One region of the Kitasatospora sp. NBC_01302 genome, then DNA from elsewhere that is predicted to be linked to it. Evidence: riboswitches for the same ligand, from Rfam matches in the RefSeq annotation. Region 1 holds a riboswitch; each other region holds the start of a gene.
What was found. Region 1 has a riboswitch for cyclic di-AMP ahead of OG294_RS06115 (LysM peptidoglycan-binding domain-containing protein). Riboswitches for the same ligand answer to the same signal wherever they lie in the genome.

Region 1 (2,190 bases):
AGCCCGGCACGCCGAAGGCCCAGCGAGCCAAGAGCCAGGCGCGCCAAAGCCGTCGGCCGGCCACAGGTGGGAAACCCGTGGCCGGCCGACGGCTGCGGACGATCCGCCGAGCGCTACCGCCCGATGGGGGCGGGCCGGCGGCCGTTGATCACCGGGGTGATCAGTACGCCTGGTGGGCCTGCCAGAAGACCCAGGCCTGGTTCGGGCTGCCGTAGGTCTGGTTCATGTACTGCAGCGCCCACTTGATCTGGGTGGCGGGGTTGGTCGCCCAGTCCGAGCCGGCCGAGGCCATCTTGTTGCCGGGCAGGGCCTGCGGCAGGCCGTAGGCACCGGAGCTCGGGTTGGTGGCGGTGACGTTCCAGCCGCTCTCGTGGGTGATGATCTGGTCGAACGACGCCAGCTGGTCGGCCGGGACGATCGAGGCGGCGAGCGCCTGCAGCGAGGCGACGCTGGCGTTGGCGCTCAGCGCCGGGGTGGCCGGAGCGGCCGCGGCAGCCGGAGCGGCGGGGGCAGCCGGAGCCGGGGCGGCGGCCGGAGCCTGGGCCGGGGCGGGGGTCTGCGCCGGGGCCTGGGCCTGGGCGTCGCCGAGCGCGAGGTGCTGGCCGGGGTAGATCACGTCCGGACCGTTGACGAGCACCGACTTGTTCAGGTCGTAGAGCTTCTGCCAGCCGCCCTGCACGTTGTGGCTGGTGGCGATCTTGGACAGCCAGTCGCCGTCCTGCACGGTGTAGCCGGCGGGCGCCTGGGCGACCGGGGCGGCGGCCTGGGAGGCGGCGGCCGGAGCGGCGGCGGCCGCCTGGTGCTGTGCGGCGTGGCCGTGCGAACCGGAGTGGATCGGCGTGGCGCTGGCGCCACCGGCGGTGATCATGGGCAGACCGGCGCCGGCGCCGACGATGACGGCGGTGGCGATCGCGCGCTTGATGGCGGCGCGGCTGGGCAGGCTGGGGCGACCGTTGACGGACAGCATGAAAAGCGTTTCCTCTCCCACGCCTGCGAGGTGAGCTGTCGGATTCGGGCTGGAGTTGCCCGGCCGCGCAATGCGCGGCTTCACCCCAAGCCCCGCCCGGAGCCGTGCTCCAGGTGGGGCGACTTACCTTGGGTCCCCCGCCCCTGCCGTGGTGCTTCAGTGCACAGTGCCCGTTCCATCCGGCGGCAGGATTCGGCGTTCCGGGGAGCGGGGTTCGTGTGGAGACGAACGGCATGCACCGTAGACAGGTCGAAGGTCCCATCTCAAGCCAGGAGGCGCTGTCGCAGGGCAATGTGAGGTGTCTCATGCCGAAGCTGGAGGGGCGATAACGATTCGCATCGTTATCGCCCCGTGATATGAATTTCCGTCAGCCAGCGCCACGTCAGCCAGCGCCACGTCAGCCAGTCAGCCAGTCAGCCCGCCAGCGCCGCGTCAGCCGACGCCGAGCCCGCCAGCGCCGCGTCAGCCCGCGTGCCACCCCTGCGGGTCGACGTCGCCGGGCACCACCGCGGCCGGCTGGTAGGCGCCGCGGGTCAGCACGAAGCCCGCCACGTCGAGGTGGCTGACCGAGCCGTCCTCGGCGCGCACCACGCGCAGCGGCTCGCCCGCGTAGTAGCCGTCGAGCCCGACCCAGCTGCCGTCCGGCTCGGGCAGGAAGCGGGAGGTGCGGGCGGGGCCGCTCAGCGCGGTGAGCTCCAGGGCCCGGTCCGCCCGCAGGTGCAGGGCCAGCGCGGTGGGTCCCCAGTACCAGGGGCCGGTCAGCGCGAGCAGGTCGGGATCGGCGTCGGTGAACGGGCGCCAGGCGGTGGGCAGCAGCGGTTCGCGCTCGGCGACGATCCGGATCAGGTCGGGGGCCACGGTCCCGAGCCCGGAGCCGGCGGTGACATTGGTGAGGGTGATCGCCGCCACGTCGTCCTCGGGGCTGAACCACAGGCCGGCCAGGAAGCCGGGCATCGAGCCGCCGTGGCCGACCAGCAGCCGCCCGTCCTGCCGGGACAGCTGCAGGCCCAGTCCGAAGCAGGAGGTCCAGTCGTCACGGTCCGGGCCGGCGGCGGGGCGGCGCATCTCGGCCAGCGTGGCGGGGGCCAGGACCTTCTCCGCGCCGCCCGGGAGCGTGCCGGCCAGGAAGGAGGCCCAGCGGGCGAGGTCGGCGGCGGTGGACCAGAGCTGCCCGGCCGGCGCCATCAGGCCGGTGTCGGTGAGCGGCTCGGGGAGCATCACGT
Region 2 (2,190 bases), 800 kb from region 1:
CACCTGGAACACGCCTACGCCAAGCTGCGGGTGCACAGCCGGGTGGCCGCCGCGGCGGCCTGGCGCGGCACCGGCTGAGCCCCGGTCCCCGCGTGCTTGCGGGGACCGGGGCTCAACGGGGGCTCGACGGGCTCAGACCCGCTTCGGGGTCCGCTTCAGCGCCGGTTTCAGCAGCTGAAGTCGATCAGCGAGAACGACTCGTAGTGGTCGGAGGTGTAGTAGTCCGACCCGTCCTCGCCGGTGATGATTCTGCGCGTGCCGCGGGTGGGCGCACCCGGCGTGACGACCGTGTACTCCTGGTAGTAGCCGTTCGGCTCGCTGGGCAGCACGCCCTCGCGGTTCTGGAAGGTCTCGCCGTCCTCGGAGTACGGGAACGGGCCGCCCTGGGCGATCAGGTTCAGCGTGTCGTCCGCCTGGCTCGGCAGCGCCGACTGGCAGATCGAGCCGCTGACGTCCGCGTGGGCGTCGGCGGCGAAGACGGCGGTGGGGGCCAGGGTGAGCATGCTCACGGTGACCACGGAGGCGGCACGCGACTTCAACGCGCGTAGAAGAGTCTGCATGGCAAGCAGTCTGGGGGAGCGTCAGGAAGTCTGGGAAGGTGCTGGGAGCACGCCAAGAGACTTTTCATGTCCATGTAACTGGATGGCGGTCCAGGTGATGCGATGGCGTCGCTTTCGGTGCTGGTGTGACAGGTGTGACTCGCCTGACATTGATGATGATCATGTCATCTGCCTACCCTGCTGGCGCCCGCCACCCAGCGGCGGGCCCAGCCCCCGGGACCGCCGAGTCCTGCCTGCCGGTGGCCGGCCCCGGAGCACCGCACCAGGCAGGAGCGGGGGACCCAGGTAGTGCCAGCCGTGCCCCGCCCGCCTGCGCCCGCAGGCCCACCAGGCACGCCCGGCTAGGGGTGAAGCCGCCACCGGAATCCGTCGGTGGCCGGGCCATCTTGCGGCCCGAACCCGACAGCTCACCTCGTAGGCGTCGCAAGAGGACTCCCCGTGATACCCACCTCCACCCCGCTGCGCCTCGGCGTCGTCGTCGGAGCGCTCGGCCTGCTCGCGGTGCCCGTCGTCGGCCAGGCCGATGCCTGGGCCCGTACGTCCGGCACCGCCGTGCCCCAGGTCACCCAGGACCGGCTGGCCCCCGCCACGGCCACCGCCGGCGCCTCGACCACCGCCGCGCTCACCCTGCACGCCGCCTCCTGCTTCACCGCGAAGACGGTGGGGGTCGGGGTGCGCGACGCCGCCGGCAACAACCTGGACTTCCCCGGGAACCTCGGCAACCAGCAGATCTGCCCGAGCGGCCTCTCGCTGACCACCGGCGCGCGCAGCTTCCCGGCCGGTGCGTACCAGATCTTCGGCTTCTTCCAGGACCAGGCGGGTGCCTGGCACAACCTGACCACGCAGACCCTCACGGTCTCGGCGGCCGGCACCCCCACCTCCACCCCGGCCCCCGCCCCGACGCCCGCGCCTTCGCCGTCGCCGAGCACGCCGCCCGCCACCGGCGGCTCGCCGGTCGCCGGCAAGACGCTGACCTGGTCGGACGAGTTCAACGGCCCGCTGGACGCCACCAAGTGGAACGACAGCACCACCACCGCGTACAAGTACGGCACCCACAACCCGGACGACAACAAGCTCGACTGGCTCGACCCGTCCGACGTCTCGGTGGCGAACGGTGTGGCCACCTTCACCGCCCAGCCCTCCAGCCACACCCTGGAGAACGGCAAGCAGGCCTGGACCACCGGCCTGCTCACCACCGAGGGCACCCAGCAGGGCTTCAAGGTGAAGACCGGCGACTACGCCGAGGCCCGGGTGCAGATGCCCTCCGCGCCCGGCGCCTGGCCCGCGCTGTGGACCTGGGCGAACGGCGGCAGCGAGATCGACTCCTTCGAGTACCACCCGGACAACCCGAACCTGCTGGAGCTGACCAACCACGTCAACCCGGCGCACGACTACCTGACCGACGCCACCGACGTGAAGCCCGGCCAGTGGGTCACCATCGGCACCTACTACGGCGCCAACTCCGTCGACTGGTACGTGAACGGGGTCAAGGTCTACTCGGACAACACCGGCGTCGGGGCCAACTGGTCCGCCAACCTGATCCTCAACCTGTCGATCAGCGCCGGGCAGTACCACCCCGGCCCGAGCGGCTCCGCCCCGATCACCTTCGCGGCGGACTACGTGCGGGTCT
Region 3 (2,190 bases), 3.7 Mb from region 1:
CAGCCGACCGGCGCGGAGTTGCCCCGGACGTAGCCGCGGGTGGTCCGCTTGCGGCCGGGGGTGCGCGCCGCCCGCACCTGGCGGGCGATGTACTCGCCGTGGTCGGCGGGCTTGGTGGTGGGGAAGGCGACCTTGTCGAGGTAGAAGCCCCAGAACTTCGGGAAGGCGATCACCGCGCTGCCCATCACGTGGACCAGCGCCCGCTTCAGCGCCCCGGCCTCGGGCTGCTCGACGAAGGCGTTCAGCAGGACGATCCCGGCCACCTTCTCGGGGGCGGTGGTGGCGGCCTTGAGCACGGTGGCGCCGGTGTAGGAGTGGCCGACCAGGACGGCCCGCTCGATGCCCAGGTGGTCCAGCAGCGCGACGACGTCCCCGGCGATCGCGGCGGGGGAGTAGTCGTCCCAGGCGGACGAGGACTCGCCGAGGCCGCGCAGGTCCATGGTGATCACGCGCTGCCCCGCGGCGAGCAGCAGCGGGCGCAGGTGGCGGAAGCTGGCGCGCGGCTCCAGCATGCCGGGCAGCAGCACCACCGGGGTGCTGTCCTCGCCGGAGGTGCCGCGGCTGTCGGCGCCGAGCGTGTCGTCGAAGGCGATGGTGCCGCCGGGGAGCTGGAGGAACTGGGTCTGCGGGGCGGTGGTGGCGTTCATGGCGGCCTCCTGGCCTGGCGAACGGTGGGTGCCGGCGGCTTGCCGACACCCACAAAGCTATGGCTAATAGCCATAGCCGTCAACCCCTTCCGCACAGCTGCGCCGGGCAGGCCCTACAGCCCCTCGGCCCGGAACGGATCGTGCTCGGCGAGCAGCTTCTCCAGCCGGGCCTGGTCGACCCGGGTGACGATCTCGCCGGCCTCCTGGCGGTCCCGGACCACCTTGGCGAGGGTGAACGCGGAGGTCAGTGCGTAGAGCAGGCCGAGCGCGAGGAAAGCCCGCATCCAGGAGCTGATGGGCAGGTAGGCGATACCCACCGCGAGGCCGCCGGCGGAGAGGGCGAAGGAGAGGATCGCCTGCACGTAATAAGCGGACGTGGTCCGTGGTTGAACCGTGGAAGTCATACCTGAAGGATGGCCAACTGCCGTGCTGCGCACCTGAGTACGACTACTCAGATCGGGCCCGGGCGGTTCTCGGCATGACGGGAGCATGACGCCCGGGGAATGTGCCCGTTCGACCGGAGCGGCTTGGAATCGCGCGCTCCTGGGATTAACGTTTGATAACGCAGCGCGGTCGGCAACGCCGTACCCGAAACGGCACCGTGCGCCGTCGCCTAATCCACGGACCTGGCCTTCGGGTTGGGCCGGGAGCCGGGGAACCACCGTTCCTTGGGGTGAATCGGATCGTCCTGGGCCGTTGCGGTCCAGGTCGGACCGTAGGAGACCTTCCTGCTCCGAACCCGTCAGCTAACCCGGTAGGCGCGAGGGAAGGAAAGGAGCGCGCCCCCGTGGCGTTGTCGCACTCCCCGGAGAGCCACACGGAATCGGGCACCACCGGCCTGCTCGACCACCCCGACGCGACGGCGGACACCGCCCGGCCCAAGGTGCCCCGCCAGGCGCGCGCCGGTGCCAACTCCGCCGGCCTCCGGCTGGGCAGTGCCCCCACGGTCGTCACCGCGATGGCCGCCGCACTCGGCGCCACCGGCCTGTCGGCCACCGCCGCGGCTGCCGCCACCACCCCGGTGCCGGCGCCCGCCACCACGCTCACCGCTCCCGACCAGCAGGCCGCGGCTCAGTCCGACGGCGCCGCCGACCCCGGCCTCGCGCTCGCCGCCCGGATCCAGCAGCAGGCCGACCAGCGCACCGCCGCCGAGGAGGCCGCCCGGCTGGAGGCCGCCAACGAGGCCGCCGCCAAGCGCGCCGCCCAGGCCGAGGCCGCGGCGCAGGCCGAGGCCACCGCCCGCGCCCAGGCTGCCGCCCAGGCCGAGCAGGAGCACGCCGCCGCGCAGGCCGCCGCCGCCCGGTCCGCCGCGGAAGCCGCTGCCGCGCAGGCCGCTGCCGCGCAGGCCGCCGCCGCGCAGGCCGAGGCCGCGGCCGCCCCGGTCACCGCCCGCCTGCCGCTGGCCAAGTACACCGTGGCCCCGTCCGGTTCGCCCTGGGCCCAGCTGCGGACCGGCCTGGACTTCGCCGCCGCCGCCGGCACCCCGGTCGGCGCGGTCGCCGGCGGCACCGTCAGCTCGGCCGGCTGGTCCGGCGCCTACGGC
Region 4 (2,190 bases), 5.3 Mb from region 1:
CGCCGGTGTGCGGGGCGTGGATCATCTGGCCGCCACCGACGTACATGCCCACGTGGTGCATGTCGCTGTAGAAGACCAGCAGGTCGCCGGGCTGGGCGTTGGCGATGTTGGTGCCCTCGTTGGTACCGGCCGAGGCCTGGTCCTGCGAGGTGCGCGGCAGCGAGACGCCGGCCTGCGCGTAGGCCCACTGCATCAGGCCCGAGCAGTCGAAGGAGCTCGGCCCGGCGGCACCGTAGACGTACGGCGAACCCAGCTTGCTGACGGCGGCGGCGATCGCGGCCTGCGCGGCCGAGCTGCCGGCACTCGGCGTGCTGGGGGCGGCCGTGGTGGAGCCGGTGCTCCCCAGGTCGGTGCGGGAGGAGCCGCGCGAGGCGGTCTGCGCGTCGGTCTGGGCCTTGGCGGCGGCGGCGGCCTTGGCATGCGCGGCGGCCTGGTCGGCCGCCGCCTTGGCGTCGGCGGCAGCCTTGGCCTCGGCCGCGGCCATCGCCTGGCGCTGCTGCTCGGTCAGCGTGTTGAGCAGGTCCTGAGCCTGCTTCAGCTTGGCCTGGACGGCGTCCTTGGCGGTCTTCAGCTGCTGCGTGGTGGCATCCAGCTCGGCGAGCTTGCCCTGCGCCTCGGACTTGTCCTGGTCGAGCTTGCGCTGCTGCTCCTGGAGCTGCTTCAGCGTCTCGCTCTCGGTGCTGCTCATCTGGTTGAGCGAGCTGGCCTGGCTCAGGAAACCGTCCGGCTTGCTGGAGAGCATCAGCTGCACGGTCGGCGAGATGCCGTTGCTGGCGTACTGGTCGGCGGCCACCGAGGCCAGCCCGGACTGCAGGTTGGTCACCTGGTCCTGCTGCCGCGCCACCTCGTCCTGCAGGTCACTGACCTGCTTCTGCAGGGTCTGCTGCTTGGCCTGCGCGCCGTCGTACTGCTGGGAGGCCTGCTCCGCCTGGTTGTTGAGGTCGTCGACCTGGGACTTGACCTGGTCGAGCGAGGGCGCCGGGTCGGCGTGCGCCGCCCCCTGCGCGGAGAGCGCCACGGCGGTCGCGGCGGCAGCGGTCAGGATCGACGCGCGAGTACGGCCGACGGGCTTGGGACGACGATGGGACGCCACGAATCCTTCTTCCTCCGACCGCCTACCGGGTGAGCTGACGGGTTCGGGCTGGAAGAGATGCCCTACGACGCCTCACCGGCCTGACGGCCGACCTGGCGCCGATTCACCCCGAGGAACGTGGTTCCCCGGCTCCGGTCCGCAGCTCCCCGGTGAGGGGGTCCCCGTCGGGCAGTCAACTGCCCGTGCTGCTTTCCAGACTCGGCGGTAACCCCCGCTGCCACCCGGGTCGGGTGATCACCATCGCGGTGGTCTGATGAGCGACCCTAGTAACAACTCTGTGATCCGTTCAAATCCTTGTCAGAAAAAACGCCTAACTTTGACTCTGGGTGCTATGGAGATCACCCGCGCGTGATCATGCCGGATACGAACAGGTGGCCCCCGTCACACCGCACGGGTGACGGGGGCTCAGCGGCGGTCGGCGCGCGCCGGGGCGACGGCGGGTCAGACCCGGCGGATGATGAAGGACTCGCCCATCGTGGTCGGGTCGGCGATCCGCACCACGTCACCGGTGTGCGGCGCGTGCACCATCTTGCCGTTGCCGATGTACATGCCCACGTGGTGCCGGTCGCCGCCGAAGATGATCAGGTCGCCCGGCTGCGCCTGGGACAGGCTCGGCACCGCGGTGCCCACCGTGGCCTGCTCCTGCGAGGTGCGCGGCAGCGAGACGCCGGCCTGCGCGTAGGCCCACTGCATCAGGCCCGAGCAGTCGAAGGTGGTGGAGCCGGTGGCGCCCCAGACGTAGGAGTCACCGAGCCGGCTGAGCGCCGCCTGCACCGCCTGGCCGGCGTAGCCGCCGGCCGCCGGGAGGTCGAGCGAGCCGAGGTCGGTGCGGGCGCTGCTGCGCGAGGCGCGGTCGGCGGCCTGCAGCGTGGCGCGGTCCGAGGCGCTCAGCGAGTTGAGCAGCTTCTGCGCCGCGGCCAGCTTGCTCTGCACGTCCGCCTTGGCCTGGTTCAGCTGCTGGGTGGCGCTGTCCAGCTGGGCCAGCGTGTCGGCGGCTTCCTTCTTCTCCTGGTCCAGCTTGCGCTGCTCGCCCTGGAGCGACTTGAGCGCGTCCGCCTCGGTGCTGGTCGCCACCTGCATGCTGGACGCCTGGTCCA

Region 2: it holds a riboswitch for cyclic di-AMP, as region 1 does, so the genes downstream of both, OG294_RS08760 (glycoside hydrolase family 16 protein) here and OG294_RS06115 (LysM peptidoglycan-binding domain-containing protein) in region 1, are expected to answer to the same signal.
Region 3: it holds a riboswitch for cyclic di-AMP, as region 1 does, so the genes downstream of both, OG294_RS22050 (M23 family metallopeptidase) here and OG294_RS06115 (LysM peptidoglycan-binding domain-containing protein) in region 1, are expected to answer to the same signal.
Region 4: it holds a riboswitch for cyclic di-AMP, as region 1 does, so the genes downstream of both, OG294_RS29325 (C40 family peptidase) here and OG294_RS06115 (LysM peptidoglycan-binding domain-containing protein) in region 1, are expected to answer to the same signal.

The regions. Positions count from the first base shown of each region.
Region 1 is NZ_CP108404.1:1,360,190-1,362,379, reverse strand. Features, by position in the region: gene OG294_RS06115 (LysM peptidoglycan-binding domain-containing protein) at 161-967, opposite strand; cyclic di-AMP (ydaO/yuaA leader) riboswitch at 973-1,098, opposite strand; gene OG294_RS06110 (serine hydrolase domain-containing protein) at 1,430-2,190, opposite strand, start outside.
Region 2 is NZ_CP108404.1:2,158,398-2,160,587, reverse strand. Features, by position in the region: gene OG294_RS08770 (helix-turn-helix transcriptional regulator) at 1-78, shown strand, start outside; gene OG294_RS08765 (ribonuclease domain-containing protein) at 168-560, opposite strand; cyclic di-AMP (ydaO/yuaA leader) riboswitch at 864-995, shown strand; gene OG294_RS08760 (glycoside hydrolase family 16 protein) at 999-2,190, shown strand, end outside.
Region 3 is NZ_CP108404.1:5,073,091-5,075,280, forward strand. Features, by position in the region: gene OG294_RS22040 (alpha/beta fold hydrolase) at 1-647, opposite strand, end outside; gene OG294_RS22045 (YiaA/YiaB family inner membrane protein) at 761-1,051, opposite strand; cyclic di-AMP (ydaO/yuaA leader) riboswitch at 1,248-1,423, shown strand; gene OG294_RS22050 (M23 family metallopeptidase) at 1,435-2,190, shown strand, end outside.
Region 4 is NZ_CP108404.1:6,674,229-6,676,418, reverse strand. Features, by position in the region: gene OG294_RS29325 (C40 family peptidase) at 1-1,093, opposite strand, end outside; cyclic di-AMP (ydaO/yuaA leader) riboswitch at 1,097-1,247, opposite strand; gene OG294_RS29320 (C40 family peptidase) at 1,535-2,190, opposite strand, start outside.